DNA from 2 places in the Mesorhizobium sp. M0019 genome. Region 1 is predicted to be linked to the other one. Evidence: riboswitches for the same ligand, from Rfam matches in the RefSeq annotation. Region 1 holds a riboswitch; the other holds the start of a gene.

Region 1 (4,812 bases):
GCTTTGATGTTCGAGCGCCGCATGGCGCTCGCGCACCCAGTTGTGGAAGCGGTGCAAGTCGTATTCCTCGGGCATCAGTACGCCGGCCTTGTGGCGCATCGAGCGCAGGCCCATCTGGTTGACCTCGCAGATATCAGCATCCTCCTCCAGCACCTGGGTACCGAAGGCGACGATGTTGTCGATATCGGCGGCCGGATCGGCGAGCGCTTCGGGCGAAAAAAGCCATTCGGCGGTAAGTTCGGTCTGCTCCGGCCCAAGCGGCACCAGCCGCACGGTCCTGACATAGTCGACATGGCCGACGACGAACATCGACGGCATGCTGGTGGCATAGGTCTGCCCGGCGGCACGCTCGCCCGGCGTCAGGCCGGAAAAGACCGAGCCGTGGACGCGCCCGTCGCGCGACCAAGTTTCGGCCCCGGCCCGCAAGCCGCCGGCAAATTCCGGCGCGTCATTGTCGGCGTGGCGCGCCCATTCGGGGTCGTCGTGCCGGCCCATCAGGCCGCGGCCATAGATCGGCACCAGCCGCGACAGGTCCTTGTGGACGCCGGGGCAGTGCAGGCACTCGTTGAAATTTTCCCAAAATACCTTCCAGTTGCAGTTTATCACCTTGCGCAGCACATGGCCGCTCAGCAGCGTTTCCAACGGCCAGTTGGCGAGGTTGCCGGATGCCGGATCGAAGGATGTTTCAGCCGAGCCGGCAGCGTCTTCCGCCAGATTGACGAAGACGAAACCGCGCCACACCGAAAGCGCGACCCGGTAGAGCGGATGATCGGCCTTGTCGAAGCCGTCCGGCAGCGATTTCGACGGCACGCGCACCAGATCGCCGTGCAGCGAATAGGACCAGGCATGGTATGGGCAGGTGATGAGCCGCGCCTTCAGCCGTCCTTCGCTCTGCTGGCAAAGCTGCGAGCCGCGATGCCGGCAGGTGTTGTGGAAGGCGCGCAACTCGCCGGTCTCGTCGCGCAGCACGACGACCTCCTGCGTGCCTATGCGGAACGTCCTGAAAGCCAGCGGCTGGGCAAGGTCGGCCTCGCGGCAGACGAGCAGCCAGTTGCGATACCAGATGGCCTCGAGATCGCGCTGATAGGCCGCGATGTCCCAATAGGCTGATGACGGCAGCGTCGGCTCGGCCCGCGTCAGGCCGTTGTAGGGACCGCGCTCATTCGGGCTGGGTTGCATGCCGGCTTCCTCCCCATCCGCCAGCCGACACCCGGCTGCGAAAATTGTCAATCGCGGCGCCGGCCGACCGGGCTTGGCGAGGCGGCGCATTCGCCACACGATCCGGCGGAATTTGGTTTGCCGGGCGCGGCGATTCTGCCTATAGTCGCTGATGTCGTCGGTTCCGTTTGGAACCAAGAGGGAATGCGGTGAGGGCAAGTTGTTTGCCCAATGCCGTGGCTGCCCCCGCAACTGTGTGCGGTAGTCCTCTCCATATGCCACTGAAGGTTCGCCTTCGGGAAGGTGGGGAAGGGCGCTGATCCGCGAGCCAGGAGACCTGCCGGCGACAGGAAACTGACTTCTATGCCCTCGGGTGGAGGGCGAAAGGACAAGACATGAATACCGCTTCCGTTTCGCTCGGCGCTTCCGCCTCCTCGCAGTCGCGTCTCATGCAGCTGGCGCTTGCTGCATTCCTCGGCATTTTCGTCATGGGCTTTGTCGGCTTCTCGCATATCGATGCGGTCCACAATGCCGCGCACGACTATCGCCATTCGATGGGCTTTCCCTGCCACTAACAAGGGGCTGACATCATGACACTGTTTCGCAACGTCGTGTTCATCGCGGCGATCGCAGGGCTTGTGGCCGGCGTGGCTCTCGCCTGCATGCAAGCCTATGCCACGGTGCCGCTCATCCTAAAGGCGGAAGTCTACGAACAGGCCGGCGGCGGCCATGACCATGCCGCGGCACCTGCGACACCGGCTGAAAACGCCGCGGGCATGACGGCTATGAGCAGCGCCGCGCCGGCACCGGCTGAAGCAATGGCTCCGGCGGAAGACGAAGGCTGGGCGCCGGCGGACGGTTTCGAACGCTTCGGCTTCAGCGTCGTTGCCAATATCGTCACCGGCATCGGCTTTGCGCTGGTCCTGGTTGCGGTTTCGGAATTCGCCGGCGGCATCGGCAATTGGCGCCAGGGCCTGTTCTGGGGGCTGGCCGGCTTTGCCGCATTCACGCTGGCGCCGGGCCTCGGCCTGCCGCCGGAACTGCCGGCGATGCCGGCGGCCGACCTTGTCCAACGCCAGATATGGTGGTGGGCAACAGTGGTGGCGACAGCGGCCGGTCTCGGCCTTATCGTCTTCCGCAGATCGCTGCCGCTGGTGGCTCTTGCCGTGGCGTTGATCGTTGCGCCGCATATCGTCGGCGCGCCGCAGCCCGATAGCTTCGAGACGGCGATCCCGGAAGGCCTGCACCACCAGTTCGTGGTGGCGGTGACGCTGACCAATCTGGTGTTCTGGCTGGTGCTCGGCGCGGTCGTCGGCGTGGTGCGCGGACGCTTCACGGGCACGGCGACCAGCCTGCGCGACAGCTTTGCCTGACCGCGCTGCCGGGGCACTGACCCTGGTCATCGGCGGTGCGCGCCCCGGCATGAGCGCGCATGCCGAGAGCCTGGTGACGGTCGGCCCGCCGCCTTGGAGCTATATCGCCACGGCGCAAGCCTATGACGACGAGATGCGCCAGCGCATCGCGCTGCACCGCTCGCGCCGCGGCGCCGGCTGGACGACCATCGATGCGCCGCTCGACCTTGCCGGCGCGATCGGAGCGCTGCCTGACGGCCAGCCGGTGCTGATCGACTGCCTGACGCTGTGGCTGACCAACCATATGCTGGCCGACCATGATGTCGAGGCCGAATGCCGGAGGCTGGCCGATGTGCTGTCGCGGCCGCGTGGGCCGTGGTTCGTGGTGTCCAACGAGGTCGGCCAGGGCATCGTGCCGGACAATGCGCTGGCAAGACGGTTTCGCGACGCCGCCGGCCGGCTGAACCAGGACGTCGCGGCTGTTGCCGGCACCGTGCTTTTGATGGTGGCGGGGCTGCCGCTCAAGGTGAAATGACATGGCTGATACTATCGATCCCAAGGACGAGGAACGCCACCGCGCCAAGATGGCCAAGCGCAAGGCGGTGCAGGACGCCGAGGTCGCGGCCAAGACGGTCGAGAAGGGGCTGCTGATCGTCAACACCGGACCGGGCAAGGGCAAGACCACGGCTGCCTTTGGGCTGGCGCTCAGGATGCTCGGCTATGGCAAGCGCGTCGGCGTCGTTCAGTTCATCAAGGGCAAATGGCACACCGGCGAGAAAGACGCCTTTGCCGCCTTCGGCGACCGTGTCGTCTGGCACGCCATGGGCGAGGGCTTTACCTGGGAGACACAGGACCTGAAGCGCGACATCGCGGCGGCCGAGGCTGCCTGGGCGAAAGCGCTGGAGCTGATGGCCGAGCCGTCGATCAGCCTCGTGGTGCTCGACGAGCTGAACATCGCGCTGCGCTACGACTACCTCGATCTCGAAAAGGTGGTCGCGGCGCTGAAGGCGCGTCGCGAAGGCCTGCATGTCGTCGTCACCGGCCGCAACGCCAAACCGGCACTGGTCGAGGCGGCCGATCTGGTCACCGAGATGGGCGTGACCAAGCACCACTTCTCCGCCGGCGTGAAGGCGCAGCAGGGGATCGAGTTCTGAGGGGGTTGCTGGGGAGGCAGAGGCGCGGTGTCTCGACCTCTCAAGATTTGGGTTCCTCGCCCGCCGCGAAGGGGGGAGAGGTGGTCGCGAAGCGGCCGGAGAGGGGCTTTCGTAGAGCGCGGTTCCCCTCTCCGTCTCGGCTTCGCCGAGCCACCTCTCCCCACTTTCGTGGGGCGAGGAACCCAAGCTGGAACTAAGCTGCGAACCTTCAAGGCTGAAGGCGCCCTATTTTGTTCTTGCTTTGTGCCGGCAGCTATGCTACTAATTTCGGTATGGTGCTAATTGGCTCCAACGACCCGCCGCATGGTGGGTTTTTGTTTCGCCTGGGATCGGGCGAAGATCACAACAGAATTACGACCGTCGAGATTACCCCAAACAGTGCGATCAGCAGAAAGTCGGCGATCCGGTAGAGTTTCAGTGCCGCCGGATGTCAGGGATAGAGTTCTGGTCGCTTGCGAAGCTGGAGATTGTTCGTGGACCAGGCGGTAATCGTCTATCTTATTCTCAATGATGGTCAGTTTGGTGCCGCTGACGAACGCGAATCCATTTATGCGCTCGAGAATCGGCTAGAGAAAGCTATCGAGGATGCATCGGTCGGCGAGTTTGACGGTGACTTGTTTGGTGAAGGCGAATGCATCCTCTACATGTATGGGCCAAACGCTGAACGACTTTTTGTCGTAGTCGAACCCTTATTGAAATCTTCTCCCGTAGCTGCCGGTGGGTACGCGATCAAAACGTTTGGCGTGGAAGCCGATCCGAGCGCAAAGGAAGTCCGTGTTACCTGGTAGGTCGGGTTTGCCGACCCATTCGGACGTTCACGCGGCGATGACGATCACCGCGACCACGCCGAACAGCGCGATCAGCAGTAAGTCGGCGACGCGGTAGAGTTTCAGCGCCCGTCGGATGTCGGTGCTCTCGACATCATCGCGCCGGCCGCCTTCGCCCATCAATGCGTCTTCGACCATGACGCCGTCATAGGAACGGGGGCCGGCGAGCGCCAGGCCGAGCGCGCCGGCCATCGCTGCTTCCGGCCAGCCGGCATTGGGCGAGCGGTGTTTTTTCGCATCGCGCCGCACGGCGTGCCAGGCGCCCTTGGCGTCGGCGCCCTTGACCAGGAAAGCGGCGAGTACGATCAGCAGCGCCGTCAG
Region 2 (4,812 bases), on a different contig from region 1:
AAATGCTGTACCATGTCGTTTCGTTCGAACTCACCGTGCACCAGCACGTCCAGCCCGATCTCTTCCTGCCAGCGAATTGCAGCCTCGATCTCCTTCTTCAGGAAGGTCTCGTAGTCGACATAGCTCAGCTGGCCCTTCGCATGAGCGGCCCGCGCCCTGCGTACCTGCGGCGTCTGCGGGAAGGACCCGATGGTCGTCGTCGGGAACGGCGGCAGTCCGAGCGTGCCGGCCTGGACTCTGGAGCGCTCGGCAAAAGCGCTCTCTCGTCGCTTCATGCTGTCGTCAATGCTGGCGATCCGCCCCTCAACCAGCGGGTCATGGATCTTCGTGGATGTCACGCGAGTGGCGGCAGCCTCGGCAGACGCTTTCAACGCGCCTGCCACCGCATCCCTGCCTTGGGACAGGGCCCGGGCAAGCAACACCAACTCGTCGGTCTTCTGGGCCGCGAAGGCGAGCCACGACCTGATGTCCGCGTCGAGTTCCGTCTCCATGCGCAGGTCGATCGGCACATGCAGCATCGAGCAAGAAGGCGCGATCTCGACGCGGTCCAAGGGCCAGCCGGCGACGATCGGTTTGATGCGGTCGAGAATGGCGGGCAGGTTCGCACGCCAGACGTTGCGGCCATCGATCAAGCCAAGCGAGAGCACCAGATCCTTCGGTGCGAGCCGACCCACCGTTTCCAGCTGCTCGGGAGCGCGCACGAGATCAATATGCAGCCCGGCCAGGGGCAGAGAAACCGCGGTTTCGAGATTGTCTCCCAGCGGCCCGAAATACGTAGCCAGCATGATTTTCAACTCGGGCGCGGCTTTTGACAGCTGGCCATAGGCGAATTCGAACGCAGCTCGTTCGTTCGGGTTCAGATCGAGGACAAGCGCTGGCTCATCGATCTGCACCCAGTCGGCTCCCGACAGCTTCAGCCTCTGCAGGAGTTGCTCGTAGACGGGCAGCAGCCTCGGCAGGAGCGCGATGGGATCGAAGCCTTCGGCAGGCGATTTCGCCAGCTTGAGGAAGGTGATCGGTCCAAGGATGACTGGGCGTGTGTGAATGCCGAGAGCTTTAGCCTCGAGGAAGTAGTCGACCGGTTTCGTCGACGAGAGGGCGAACGTCTGATTATCGTCGAGTTCCGGCACAATGTAGTGATAGTTGGTGTCAAACCACTTGGTCATTTCCATCGCGGTTACATCAGACCGATGAGCCGCCTGCTGGTGACCAGCGTGTCGACAATCCTCCGTCTGACCCTGGTTGCCCCGCGCCATTGCGAAGTAGATGTCAAGTGGAACCTCGCCGCTATTCCAGCCGTAACGGGATGGAACGGCGCCGACCATGGCTGCGGTGTCGAGCACATGGTCGTAGATCGAGAAGTCGTTCGACGGGATTTTCGACACGCCGCGGTCGTGCTGCTCCTCCCAGCTAGCGGCACGGAGCGCCTTCGCGGTCGTGAGAAGGTCGGCAGCGGACGATTTTCCGGACCAGTAGCTTTCAAGCGCGAATTTCAGTTCTCGCCGACGACCGAAGCGGGGCACGCCGAGCGTTGCTACAGGAATTTGCTGAGAGACAGTCATGCCAGACCCCGATGGTTGGGCGTCGGTGACAAGGAAGGCGCTAGCAGGCCGGCACGAACGCCAGGCTGCAGCGGCCACCGAGACACCCCGCCCGTGGACGTAATTCGCCGTGGCAGGTCTCCTGGCTCGCGGGGTCATAGCCTCTACCCGTCTTCCCAAGGCTATTCGCCTCAGTGACATGAGTGGGGTTGGCTCGCCGCTAACAGTTGCGGGGGCAGCGCCGGCATCGCACCGGCTTCCCTCTTAGCTCCGCTGCGGCAGCGCCGTACGGAGAACCACGACGCGGGAGACAATTACAGCAGTTCGCTTCTTTGTCAACGCCGCATAAAGAAATGTTTATGTCGTTATGTTAAATTTCCGTTGGCATGTTCCAAAGGTCGCCTCGAAAGCGAAAACTGTGGAAGCCTTGAGCGGCCGGTAAATCAAAGCAATGACGCACGGCGCCCTTGTCCAGAGGATAGGAGTTCGTCGGCTGCCGGCAGCAAACATACCGGCAAGCGCCGTGGTGCTGCTTAGCGCATCATGCGAACCACCTCGGCGTCGAACTTCGGCTCCGAGGTTCCGCCCGCTTCGTTGGTGATCTGCTCGCGACCATATTCGGCTCAATGGCGAGGCTGTTGCCCATGTGGAAGCTGTTGGCCGTGATGCCCTCGGTGATATGACACAACGATTTCGGGGGGAGCACACCGAGGCCAGGCGCGCGGCGTGTTGCGAAGTGATCGAGGCCAATGTCTCGAACTGCTTGTTCGCAGCCCACCGGCTCAAGGTAACCCGGCTCAAACCACCGGGCCAGCTCAAGTCCTGTCCAAATGAGGCCTGAGCGGCAAATCGTCGTGCACGCGCACGGTTTGGCGTTCGATCTTGTGATGCGTCTTGGGCGGACAATCGCCACGGTGCAGCGCGCAGAAGCGGTCCCCAATTGGGAAACCGAGGGCGGTGAGGGCAAGCCAGCGCCACAGGCGGAAGGGGACTTGGACCTGTTTGCCCTGCTGGACCACAAGTTCGCGACACAGGGCCTCAAGGAGAAGACCAAGAGTGATTATGCGCGGGACCTCGCCAAATTCATCAAAAGCAGCGGGCAGTCAAAGTTCGGCGCCGACTGACATGGAGATAGCCATCGCGGCGGACCGCCCAGGCGGACCGCAAGCCGGAATACAACCGGGTGCAGGCGGCCAACCTCGTCCACAAGATGGCGTCGGGCACACACCGGCGATGGGAGAGCGGACCGTGGAGTGCAGGAACTTCACGCCTATCCACGCTCCCGTGGACGTGTCCTGCGGCACATCGGCAGCGATATTGAGGAGGCAGTTGAGCTTCTGGTCGAGCACTCTTACCTGCCACTACCTACGCTTAACGTCATCTCGTACTGAAAACGCACCACGCAAGGTCGAGATGTAACATGCGCCCTTCGTGGATGGTTCTAAGCTTCCTCGGGCGCGGTCAATCTGTGATAACGGTCGCTTGGAACCTCCATCACCGCGACGCGATCAAGGTTGGCGTATCGCGCTCGGTAGTAACCTTCTTCCTCCACTTCGGCGAAACTACACTGGGGAACGTCAAAGGTCGCAGCTTCCAATCCGAAGAAAGTCGTAGCGGTTTCTTCATCCAAGAAGTTCCACTCATCTTCTCCGTCGTCATATGTGACGCGAACATAGGAGGCCATGCGCACGGCTTCCTGATCACCCATCTCTGCGATGATGGCATCGCATTCTTTCTTCAGCTTTCCTGAAACCTCACCCTTATCCCAGTCATCCAAAGCCCGATAGATTTCTGGATGATAATACTCTGGCATCTCCTCTACATCGTCACCGATAAGCTCAATGGTGCGGACATATTGCGGATTTATCAAGAGTATTTTGTTGTCAAGGCTCCAACAATACAGCCATGGCCTGCTTGTGTTATTTCTACGCAGATTATGAAGTTCCTTCAACTGACGTAAAATCGATTCACGCGCCTTTTCATCGATAGGATATTGGCGGCTGCCAAGAGTCGTCTTGATTCTGAGCGTGCCGTATCGCGTTTCGGCATCGGCAATTGCAAACGGGCTCGTGCGCCACTCCTCGACATCAATCTTCCAGCCTAGCAGCTCCTCGACCGTGCATTTCAACGTGAGACAAAGGTCCTTGATCTGCTCGACGTTCAACTGCGTTTTGCCTGTTTCCCAACGGGCCACAGTCTGTTGCGTCGTTGCCATCTGCTCTGCCAAATCTTTTTGAGTCATGCCCAGTCGAACCCTAAGCTCTTTCATGTTCATAACTCACCTCGCGTGTTCAACACACGCATTGTGGATGAATTAATCTAACACGTCAAGCGTGTTCAAAAATCGCAGCATGTGTTTTTAGGGCGTCTTCGAGGCTCCGGCAGCCGTTCGTGACCACTTGCGCAAGACACAGGGCTGGTACACAGCACGAATGGGCGATCAAAAATTACTGCTGCGATGCTCGTCATCAGCCAAGCTGCCGCCGCACCTTCCACTAGGGTGCCAAGGTTCGAAATGAGTGCAGCCGACCATAGCGAACGGAAGGTCTTGTGCTCAAAAGGAACGAGTGAAGATGTTCTCTTCGCCATTGTGGGAAGCCTCGGGATTGACCGCGGGGCTGGATTTGTTTCGCCTCACTCAACCATGGCCTCGCCGTACAAGCCAAGCTGCCACAGTGCGCGCCTGCTAACCCAGAAAACTTGGCGGCCTTACAGGCATGCGCAGGACGCGCGAAGCCGCTCAAATCTCCCCAGATGGGTCAGCCATCGAAGACCGGCATCACTTGCCCGTTGAGCGGCTATACGATAATGCTCCGCGCTAAGCAGGAAGCGCCAAAAATTCGAGCGGCGACTTCATTCTCCTATTCAGGAAGGAACTATGAGGCGGCAGACGCGACCATTCACCGTGGAAGTCAAACAAAAGCGCAATTATGAAAAATCCGCACGTTCCATCTGGGGCAATTTCGACATCGCCGCGGCGATGGCCGAAACAACAAACGAAGTCGAGCCGTTAAATCGTCAGCTTGTTGACTCTACTGTAGTGGCCCTTGATGCTGAACCTTTGCACAAACCTCGAGTGGAGCATTTCATGGCCAATCCCCTGGAAACCGAGTCAGCAGTAGTTCATAGCGAACCGGCAGACAAAGCGGAAACGCCAAAACCGAAGACGAGAGCGCGGCGGTCGAGGAAGCCAGAAGCTGAGGCGAGCGCGCCTGCCCGCAAGGAGGGCGCCAACCCGATATCCGCGACCACTGAAGCACCGCCGTCAGCG

The links. Region 1 has a riboswitch for cobalamin ahead of NKK47_RS13145 (CbtB domain-containing protein). Riboswitches for the same ligand answer to the same signal wherever they lie in the genome.
Region 2: another riboswitch for cobalamin. It lies ahead of metE (5-methyltetrahydropteroyltriglutamate--homocysteine S-methyltransferase); the one in region 1 lies ahead of NKK47_RS13145 (CbtB domain-containing protein).

What each region holds. Positions count from the first base shown of each region.
Region 1 is NZ_JAMYVK010000014.1:122,831-127,642, reverse strand. Features, by position in the region: gene NKK47_RS13150 (aromatic ring-hydroxylating oxygenase subunit alpha) at 1-1,179, opposite strand, end outside; cobalamin riboswitch at 1,321-1,517, shown strand; gene NKK47_RS13145 (CbtB domain-containing protein) at 1,554-1,733, shown strand; gene NKK47_RS13140 (CbtA family protein) at 1,749-2,531, shown strand; gene cobU (bifunctional adenosylcobinamide kinase/adenosylcobinamide-phosphate guanylyltransferase) at 2,524-3,045, shown strand; gene cobO (cob(I)yrinic acid a,c-diamide adenosyltransferase) at 3,047-3,664, shown strand; gene NKK47_RS13125 (hypothetical protein) at 4,138-4,452, shown strand; gene cbiB (adenosylcobinamide-phosphate synthase CbiB) at 4,480-4,812, opposite strand, start outside.
Region 2 is NZ_JAMYVK010000027.1:51,433-56,244, reverse strand. Features, by position in the region: gene metE (5-methyltetrahydropteroyltriglutamate--homocysteine S-methyltransferase) at 1-1,562, opposite strand, end outside; cobalamin riboswitch at 1,657-1,857, opposite strand; gene NKK47_RS19830 (hypothetical protein) at 2,411-2,665, shown strand; gene NKK47_RS19825 (helix-turn-helix transcriptional regulator) at 2,983-3,816, opposite strand; gene NKK47_RS19820 (MFS transporter) at 3,879-4,130, opposite strand; gene NKK47_RS19815 (transposase) at 4,420-4,812, shown strand, end outside.